4 regions of the Escherichia sp. XD33 genome follow, and region 4 is predicted to be linked to each of the others. Evidence: predicted binding sites of a transcription regulator. Region 4 holds the regulator's gene; each other region holds the start of a gene.

What was found. The regulator CRP, encoded in region 4, controls carbon source genes, mostly activating them, when cyclic AMP is high. The targets are predictions, from matches to a motif close to ATGTGANNNNNNTCACAT.
Region 1: the regulator CRP is predicted to act here: its motif matches at 1,182-1,199, upstream of bhsA (multiple stress resistance protein BhsA).
Region 2: the regulator CRP is predicted to act here: its motif matches at 589-606, upstream of ompW (outer membrane protein OmpW).
Region 3: the regulator CRP is predicted to act here: its motif matches at 1,029-1,046, upstream of uxuA (mannonate dehydratase).

The regions. Positions count from the first base shown of each region.
Region 1 is NZ_JAENDM010000001.1:62,314-64,517, forward strand. It holds gene K0778_RS00330 (glycine zipper 2TM domain-containing protein) at 1-331, shown strand, start outside; gene comR (TetR family copper-responsive transcriptional repressor ComR) at 393-1,025, opposite strand; gene bhsA (multiple stress resistance protein BhsA) at 1,267-1,524, shown strand; gene ldtC (L,D-transpeptidase LdtC) at 1,607-2,204, opposite strand, start outside.
Region 2 is NZ_JAENDM010000001.1:191,336-193,539, forward strand. It holds gene K0778_RS01000 (YciC family protein) at 1-396, opposite strand, end outside; partial or broken gene K0778_RS01005 (YkgJ family cysteine cluster protein) at 424-513, opposite strand; gene ompW (outer membrane protein OmpW) at 753-1,391, shown strand; gene K0778_RS01015 (ferritin-like domain-containing protein) at 1,451-1,957, opposite strand; gene K0778_RS01020 (ferritin-like domain-containing protein) at 2,003-2,204, opposite strand, start outside.
Region 3 is NZ_JAENDM010000061.1:16,265-18,468, reverse strand. It holds gene fimH (type 1 fimbria D-mannose specific adhesin FimH) at 1-511, shown strand, start outside; partial or broken gene K0778_RS22145 (hypothetical protein) at 754-846, opposite strand; gene uxuA (mannonate dehydratase) at 1,298-2,204, shown strand, end outside.
Region 4 is NZ_JAENDM010000006.1:133,981-136,184, reverse strand. It holds gene K0778_RS06115 (OsmC family protein) at 1-199, opposite strand, end outside; gene crp (cAMP-activated global transcriptional regulator CRP) at 501-1,133, shown strand; gene K0778_RS06105 (YccS/YhfK family putative transporter) at 1,184-2,204, shown strand, end outside.

The sequences.
Region 1 (2,204 bases), on a different contig from region 4:
CATTACCGGGTCGGTGCTCGGCGCTGTTGCTGGCGGCGTGATAGGGCATCAGTTTGGTGGTGGTCGCGGTAAAGATGTCGCCACTGTTGTGGGGGCGCTGGGTGGTGGATATGCCGGTAACCAGATCCAGGGCTCTCTCCAGGAAAGCGATACTTACACGACTACGCAACAGCGTTGTAAAACGGTGTATGACAAGTCAGAAAAAATGCTCGGTTATGATGTGACCTATAAGATTGGCGATCAGCAGGGCAAAATCCGCATGGACCGCGATCCGGGTACGCAGATCCCGCTAGATAGCAACGGGCAACTGATTTTGAATAACAAAGTATAACAAGGCTGTACTCTGCAATTTGGCCCCTCATTCGCTCAGGCTGAGGGGCTTTTTTTGCGACTTATTTCACCAGTTCGGGCCATAAACGCAAAGTCGTTCCGGCAATCTGCATCAGTTTTTCCAGCGATGCACCTTCGCGTGCGCTGATCGACATCCCCTGAATAATACAATTAAGGAATTCTGCCAGATGTGTCACGTCACAGTGGGGCGGGATTTCCCCGCGCGCTTGTCGTTGACATAAAAACTGCTGCAAAGTGCGCTCTTGCATCGCATGGCGTGATTTCAACGTATTGGCGATATCTCCTGAATCTGGGGAGAGGGTGGTGCAGTTGTTGATCATGAAGCAGCCTGCCGGGGTGTCTTTGCTGGTAAAGCAGTTGGCGATGGCAGCAAAATAGTCAGCCAGCGCAGACTCCACGCTTTTCTCTTCACAAAACAGCTGTGCTTCATGCTTAGCGGCAAAACGATCGATATAGCGGTCGAGAACGGCACGAAATAACCCCTCTTTGTTGGTAAATTCCGCGTATAGCGTGGGCGCTTTGGCTCCGGTCGCTTCGACGAGGTCCGCAAGAGAAGTCGCTTCATAACCGTGTTGCCAGAACAATTTCATGGCCTTATCAAGCGCGGCATCCCTGTCGAACACTTTTGGGCGGCCACGGCTTTTTTTTACACATTGTGTTGAGTCAGTTGCCATGATGCCGTTGTACCTGGTGACTGTGAATGAAAGGTTATTATAAAAATAATCACCTCCGTTCACCAGTCCAGATTCCATAAAAATAATTGCTTTCTATTTAACTGAAATTTAAAGATTTTTAAATTAATTAATGATTGTTATAAAAAAATATCTTGTATGTGATCCAGATCACATCTATCATTTAGTTATCGATCGTTAAGTAATTGCTTGCGACGTCATTCATCTGCATAAGGCCACTATTATGAAAAACGTAAAAACCCTCATCGCTGCGGCGATTTTAAGCTCCATGTCATTTGCCAGCTTTGCGGCTGTCGAAGTTCAGTCAACGCCAGAAGGCCAACAAAAAGTCGGTACAATCAGTGCTAACGCGGGGACAAATCTGGGATCGCTGGAAGAGCAGCTGGCGCAAAAAGCGGATGAGATGGGCGCAAAATCTTTCCGTATTACTTCTGTAACCGGTCCGAATACCCTCCATGGAACAGCAGTAATTTATAAATAAGCATTAACCCTCATTAATGCCTGCTACTGCTGATTTTTTCCCCGCGACATGCCGTGTCGCGGGGATTTTTTTTATCCAGGATTTACAGAGTTTGTGGGCTCACTTGATGACGGCGGACATCCACCGGCATCCCGGAACGGACATCCATCACATGTTGCATCACTTCAGCGTCAGTTTGTGCTGCATCTTTAAATGATTGCATTGCGCTATTCAGCGTAATTGGCAGCAGCTGCGGATCGTCATCAATCTTCTCTGACAGCGGCTGATGTACTTCAACCAGACGCGCACCGTTTGGTTCGGCAGAGACTTTTATCGGAGTGTTGATGATATTCACTTTGGTGCCTGGGGTGACCTGGCTAAAGAGTGTTTTGATATCGTCATCCCGCAGACGAATACAGCCAGAACTTACCCGCATGCCAATGCCAAAATCGGCGTTCGTACCATGAAGCAAATAAACGCCGCCATAGGCCGCCAGACGAATCGCATGATGGCCCATTGGGTTATCCGGTCCAGCCGGCACTACCGCAGGCAACTCAATTCCCTGTGCTTTATAACGGGCGCGGATGTTTGCCGTTGGCGTCCAGGTTGGGTTTGCACGTTTGTCTGAAACGGTGGTCACCATTGTCGGTGTCAGCGTGTCACCACCTAACTGACCAATACCTATTGGATACACGGTTACC
Region 2 (2,204 bases), on a different contig from region 4:
CAGAATAAATAACTTTGGCAATATCGGCGCACTGGCACCAATAGCTCGCAGCGCACTGACTCTCTGACCCGCAGACACCAGCTGGATAATTAATATTACGCCTCCGGCGAGAATGGCGTTACCGATTAATCCTGAAAAAGTGGACGCCGCTGAAGCCTGCAGCAAAATTTGTTGCTGTTCCGGTGACATATTCTGAACCAGGTCGAACAACCCACTACTGCCGCTAACGGGCACGCCGTCATTGAGCTGCGCAAGCTGTGCATCACTGGGTGAGAAAACATGCCCTAACACCACTGTGATAAACGCACATAGCAACGATACCAACAGAATGGTCATAAATTGATTACGGAAGAAATTTCCGGTGTCACGGTATACGGACTGCGCCGTGATAGACATGCACTCTCCTTGAGTTTTATGCAGGTGTTAATTAGCGGGCAATTGTACCCTGGTTAAGCCTCGGGTGGCAGCATCAGGTCTTGTATGGAAAAGCATATCTTTGTAAAGCGGAGGTAATTGCTGGCCTTCAGGCATGGGCAAATCGCGGCAAGTGGCGACCGAGTTAATATTTGCGTAGCGAAAATATTTAAAAATTGATTTAAATCACATTAACCAGGATTCTCAATGCAACTTCTAAATTAATCCAGATCAATAAAGGGTGAATTATCATATGTAATGTGATCTATGTAGGATCATTTGTTACTCCAATGTAGGTATATTCGTCACGTTTTTATAACCATAACGACGGAGCGGATATGAAAAAGTTAACAGTGGCGGCTTTGGCAGTAACAACTCTTCTCTCTGGCAGTGCCTTTGCGCATGAAGCAGGCGAATTTTTTATGCGTGCAGGTTCTGCAACCGTACGTCCAACAGAAGGTGCTGGTGGTACGTTAGGAAGTCTGGGTGGATTCAGCGTGACCAATAACACGCAACTGGGCCTTACGTTTACTTATATGGCGACCGACAACATTGGTGTGGAATTACTGGCAGCGACGCCGTTCCGCCATAAAATCGGCACCCGGGCGACCGGCGATATTGCAACCGTTCATCATCTGCCACCAACACTGATGGCGCAGTGGTATTTTGGTGATGCCAGCAGCAAATTCCGTCCTTACGTTGGGGCAGGTATTAACTACACCACCTTCTTTGATAATGGATTTAACGATCATGGCAAAGAGGCAGGGCTTTCCGATCTCAGTCTGAAAGATTCCTGGGGAGCTGCCGGGCAGGTGGGGGTTGATTATCTGATTAACCGTGACTGGTTGGTTAACATGTCAGTGTGGTACATGGATATCGATACCACCGCCAATTATAAGCTGGGCGGTGCACAGCAACACGATAGCGTACGCCTCGATCCGTGGGTGTTTATGTTCTCAGCAGGATATCGTTTTTAATTCCGCACAAAAACGACCCCGTAATATACGGGGTCAATAAGGACATGGTATAAAGGGTATTATTTCTTCGCTTCTACGCCATCAGTTTCAGAGCGAATTAAAAATTTCTCAGTTGTTTGCGGAATATTCTGAATCAGCCAGTCGGCCATTTGCTTTTCCTCATTTAAAATCGCTTCGATGGTTGGAATTGAAGCTGTATCACCGGCATTTTTTGCTGCTGCTAATAGTGAGGTGTAACAGGCGATTTCAAATTGCTCGAAGACATATCCGCTAATAGAGCCTTTGACTATTTCATCAGAAGGGAATATACCACCGATTGACTGCCCAAGCGCAGCCATTTTACTCATGGAATCTTTAATGACTGAACGTGAAATGTCATTACGATCAAGAATAGTTTCCAGTTGAACAATCTGGTTTTTGGTTTCACTAAGATGTTGTTCAATACGAGCGCGTAGTTCAGGATAATTATCTATACGGCTGGCCATGGATTCAAGCATAGATTCGGCTTGCTTTTCCATTGCGTGGGCGTCACGTAACCAGTCATGATAATGTTCAATACGATTCATGAAAATGTCCTCTTTATAAAATGACTAAAAGTTAAAATTCATATTTCAGGCTTTATTTTCGGCTTTCTTATTTACGTTATTAATGGCCAGATCAGTCAGTTTGATGTCGGTGGCCTTTTCTTCTTCCAGGGTTTCTTTCAGAAGCTTCGCTGCTTTACGGTAACCTAATTGTTCAGCCAGCGTCGCTAATGTCCCGTAACTGGCAATCTCATAATGCTCGACTTTCTGTGCTGCGGCAATCAGTGCG
Region 3 (2,204 bases), on a different contig from region 4:
GCCTGTGAGCAGTGCGGGCGGGGTGGCGATTAAAGCTGGCTCATTAATTGCCGTGCTTATTTTGCGACAGACCAACAACTATAACAGCGATGATTTCCAGTTTGTGTGGAATATTTACGCCAATAATGATGTGGTGGTGCCTACTGGCGGCTGCGATGTTTCTGCTCGTGATGTCACCGTTACTCTGCCGGACTACCCTGGTTCAGTGCCAATTCCTCTTACCGTTTATTGCGCGAAAAGCCAAAACCTGGGGTATTACCTCTCCGGCACAACCGCAGATGCGGGCAACTCGATTTTTACCAATACCGCCTCGTTTTCACCAGCGCAGGGCGTCGGCGTACAGTTGACGCGCAACGGTACGATTATTCCAGCGAATAACACGGTATCGTTAGGAGCAGTAGGGACTTCGGCGGTAAGTCTGGGATTAACGGCAAATTATGCACGTACCGGAGGGCAGGTGACTGCAGGGAATGTGCAATCGATTATTGGCGTGACTTTTGTTTATCAATAAAGAAATCACAGGGCATTGCTAATGCAGTTACGCAATATTACCTGAAGCTAAAAACCTGCACGTTAGCCCTTTGTAGGCCAGATAAGACGCGTCAGCGTCGCATCTGGCATAAACAAAGCGCACTTTGCTGGTCTGTTCCCCTCACCCTAACCCTCTCCCCGGAGGGGCGAGGGGACTGTCCGGGCACATTTTTAGACTTTGTCATCAGTCAGAGCCTGCCATTGGCAGGCTCTGGTGTTCTTTTACGCTACCTTGCTAATAATCAGCCCAACCACGGAGTTGACCAGCTCCAGCAGACCCCAGGTTTTCAACGTGTCTTTTACTGACAGGTCAAAATTATCTAAGAGGCATTGCTAATGCAGCGAATGTGTCTGAACCTGCGGTCTTTGTCAGTACCAGCATCAGGCCAATGCCGAATACCACCCAGAGAATGTTAAGCACATGCATAACGTTTTACCTTACCTGGTTGAACCGTTGTTATTTTGGGCGACATGTTATGTAAATTGGTCAACCATTGTTGCGATGAATGTCACATCCTCTGATCAATAACCATCGATTACCCTTTGCTGCAATTTGCAGCAACAACCATGAGAGTGAAATTCTTGTGATGTGGTTAACCAATTTCAGAATTCGGGTTGACATGTCTTACCAAAAGGTAGAACTTATACGCCATCTCATCCGATGCAACGCCACGGCTGCGGTCTGGTTGTTCATCCGGATACCTAAACAACTCCAGGGTTCCGCGTCTCTTTGCTGTGGAACCCACTATGTGAAAGAGGAAAAATCATGGAACAGACCTGGCGCTGGTACGGCCCAAACGATCCGGTTTCTTTAGCTGATGTCCGTCAGGCGGGCGCAACTGGTGTGGTTACCGCGCTGCACCATATCCCGAACGGCGAAGTATGGTCCGTAGAAGAGATCCTCAAACGCAAGGCGATCGTTGAAGACGCAGGCCTGGTGTGGTCTGTCGTAGAAAGCGTGCCAATTCACGAAGATATCAAAACCCACACCGGCAACTATGAGCAGTGGATCGCTAACTATCAGCAGACTCTGCGCAACCTGGCGCAGTGCGGCATTCGCACCGTGTGCTACAACTTCATGCCGGTGCTCGACTGGACCCGTACTGACCTCGAATACGTGCTGCCAGACGGCTCCAAAGCTCTGCGCTTTGACCAGATCGAATTCGCTGCATTCGAAATGCATATCCTGAAGCGTCCAGGCGCGGAAGCGGATTACACCGAAGAAGAAATTGCTCAGGCTGCTGTTCGCTTCGCCACCATGAGCGACGAAGACAAAGCGCGTCTGACCCGTAACATCATCGCAGGTCTGCCGGGCGCGGAAGAAGGGTATACCCTCGACCAGTTCCGTAAGCACCTGGAGCTGTACAAAGATATCGACAAAGCCAAACTGCGCGAAAACTTTGCTGTCTTCCTGAAAGCGATTATTCCGGTTGCCGAAGAAGTTGGCGTCCGTATGGCTGTTCACCCGGACGATCCGCCGCGCCCGATCCTCGGTTTGCCGCGCATTGTTTCCACCATTGAAGATATGCAGTGGATGGTTGATACCGTAAACAGCATGGCGAACGGTTTCACCATGTGCACCGGTTCCTACGGCGTGCGTGCTGACAACGATCTGGTTGATATGATCAAGCAGTTCGGTCCGCGTATTTACTTCACCCATCTGCGCTCCACCA
Region 4 (2,204 bases):
CACAATCGACCACATCCTGACGCCCTTTTTGCAGGATCGAAACCACATCGATGGCACTGCAACCACCCGCCGCCATCAACACCATTTCCATCGGACTTGGTGCTTTATCGCCTGAGTTGCCGTCCATTAAAATCTGGTGACCAGAGGCAGATTCGCCCAGAAAAGTTAACCCTTCGACCCACTTCACTCGCGCTTGCATTTTTGCTACTCCACTGCGTCAATTTTCCTGACAGAGTACGCGTACTAACCAAATCGCGCAACGGAAGGCGACCTGGGTCATGCTGAAGCGAGACACCAGGAGACACAAAGCGAAAGCTATGCTAAAACAGTCAGGATGCTACAGTAATACATTGATGTACTGCATGTATGCAAAGGACGTCACATTACCGTGCAGTACAGTTGATAGCCCCTTCCCAGGTAGCGGGAAGCATATTTCGGCAATCCAGAGACAGCGGCGTTATCTGGCTCTGGAGAAAGCTTATAACAGAGGATAACCGCGCATGGTGCTTGGCAAACCGCAAACAGACCCGACTCTCGAATGGTTCTTGTCTCATTGCCACATTCATAAGTACCCATCCAAGAGCACGCTTATTCACCAGGGTGAAAAAGCGGAAACGCTGTACTACATCGTTAAAGGCTCTGTGGCAGTGCTGATCAAAGACGAAGAGGGTAAAGAAATGATCCTCTCCTATCTGAATCAGGGTGATTTTATTGGCGAACTGGGCCTGTTTGAAGAGGGCCAGGAACGTAGCGCATGGGTACGTGCGAAAACCGCCTGTGAAGTGGCTGAAATTTCGTACAAAAAATTTCGCCAATTGATTCAGGTAAACCCGGACATTCTGATGCGTTTGTCTGCACAGATGGCGCGTCGTCTGCAAGTCACTTCAGAGAAAGTGGGCAACCTGGCGTTCCTCGACGTGACGGGCCGCATTGCACAGACTCTGCTGAATCTGGCAAAACAACCAGACGCTATGACTCACCCGGACGGTATGCAAATCAAAATTACCCGTCAGGAAATTGGTCAGATTGTCGGCTGTTCTCGTGAAACCGTGGGACGCATTCTGAAGATGCTGGAAGATCAGAACCTGATCTCCGCACACGGTAAAACCATCGTCGTTTACGGCACTCGTTAATCCCGTCGGAGTGGCGCGTTACCTGGTAGCGCGCCATTTTGTTTCCCCCGATGTGGCGCAGACTGATTTATCACCCCGATATCAACTATGCACTTCGACAAACGCTGGTGCTATGTTTGCCCGTGGCCGTTGGGTTAATGCTTGGCGAATTACGATTCGGTCTGCTCTTCTCCCTCGTTCCTGCCTGTTGCAATATTGCGGGCCTTGATACGCCTCATAAACGTTTTTTCAAACGCTTAATCATTGGTGCGTCGCTGTTTGCCACCTGTAGCTTGCTGACACAGCTACTACTGGCAAAAGATGTTCCCCTGCCCTTTTTGCTGACCGGATTAACGCTGGTACTTGGCGTCACTGCTGAGCTGGGGCCATTGCACGCAAAATTGCTTCCTGCATCGCTGCTCGCCGCCATTTTTACCCTCAGTTTGGCGGGATACATGCCGGTCTGGGAACCGTTGCTCATCTATGCGTTGGGCACTCTCTGGTACGGATTGTTTAACTGGTTTTGGTTCTGGATCTGGCGCGAACAACCGCTGCGCGAGTCACTAAGTCTGCTGTACCGTGAACTGGCAGATTATTGTGAAGCCAAATACAGCCTGCTTACCCAGCACACCGACCCTGAAAAAGCGCTGCCGCCGCTGCTGGTGCGCCAGCAAAAAGCGGTCGATCTAATTACCCAGTGCTATCAGCAAATGCATATGCTTTCCGCGCAAAATAATACTGACTACAAGCGGATGCTGCGTATTTTCCAGGAGGCGCTGGATTTACAGGAACATATTTCGGTCAGTTTGCATCAGCCGGAAGAGGTGCAAAAGCTGGTCGAGCGTAGCCATGCGGAAGAAGTTATCCGCTGGAATGCGCAAACCGTCGCCGCTCGCCTGCGCGTGCTGGCTGATGACATTCTTTACCATCGCCTGCCAACGCGTTTTACGATGGAAAAGCAAATTGGCGCACTGGAAAAAATCGCCCGCCAGCATCCGGATAATCCGGTTGGGCAATTCTGCTACTGGCATTTCAGCCGCATCGCCCGCGTGCTGCGCACCCAAAAACCGCTCTATGCCCGTGACTTACTGG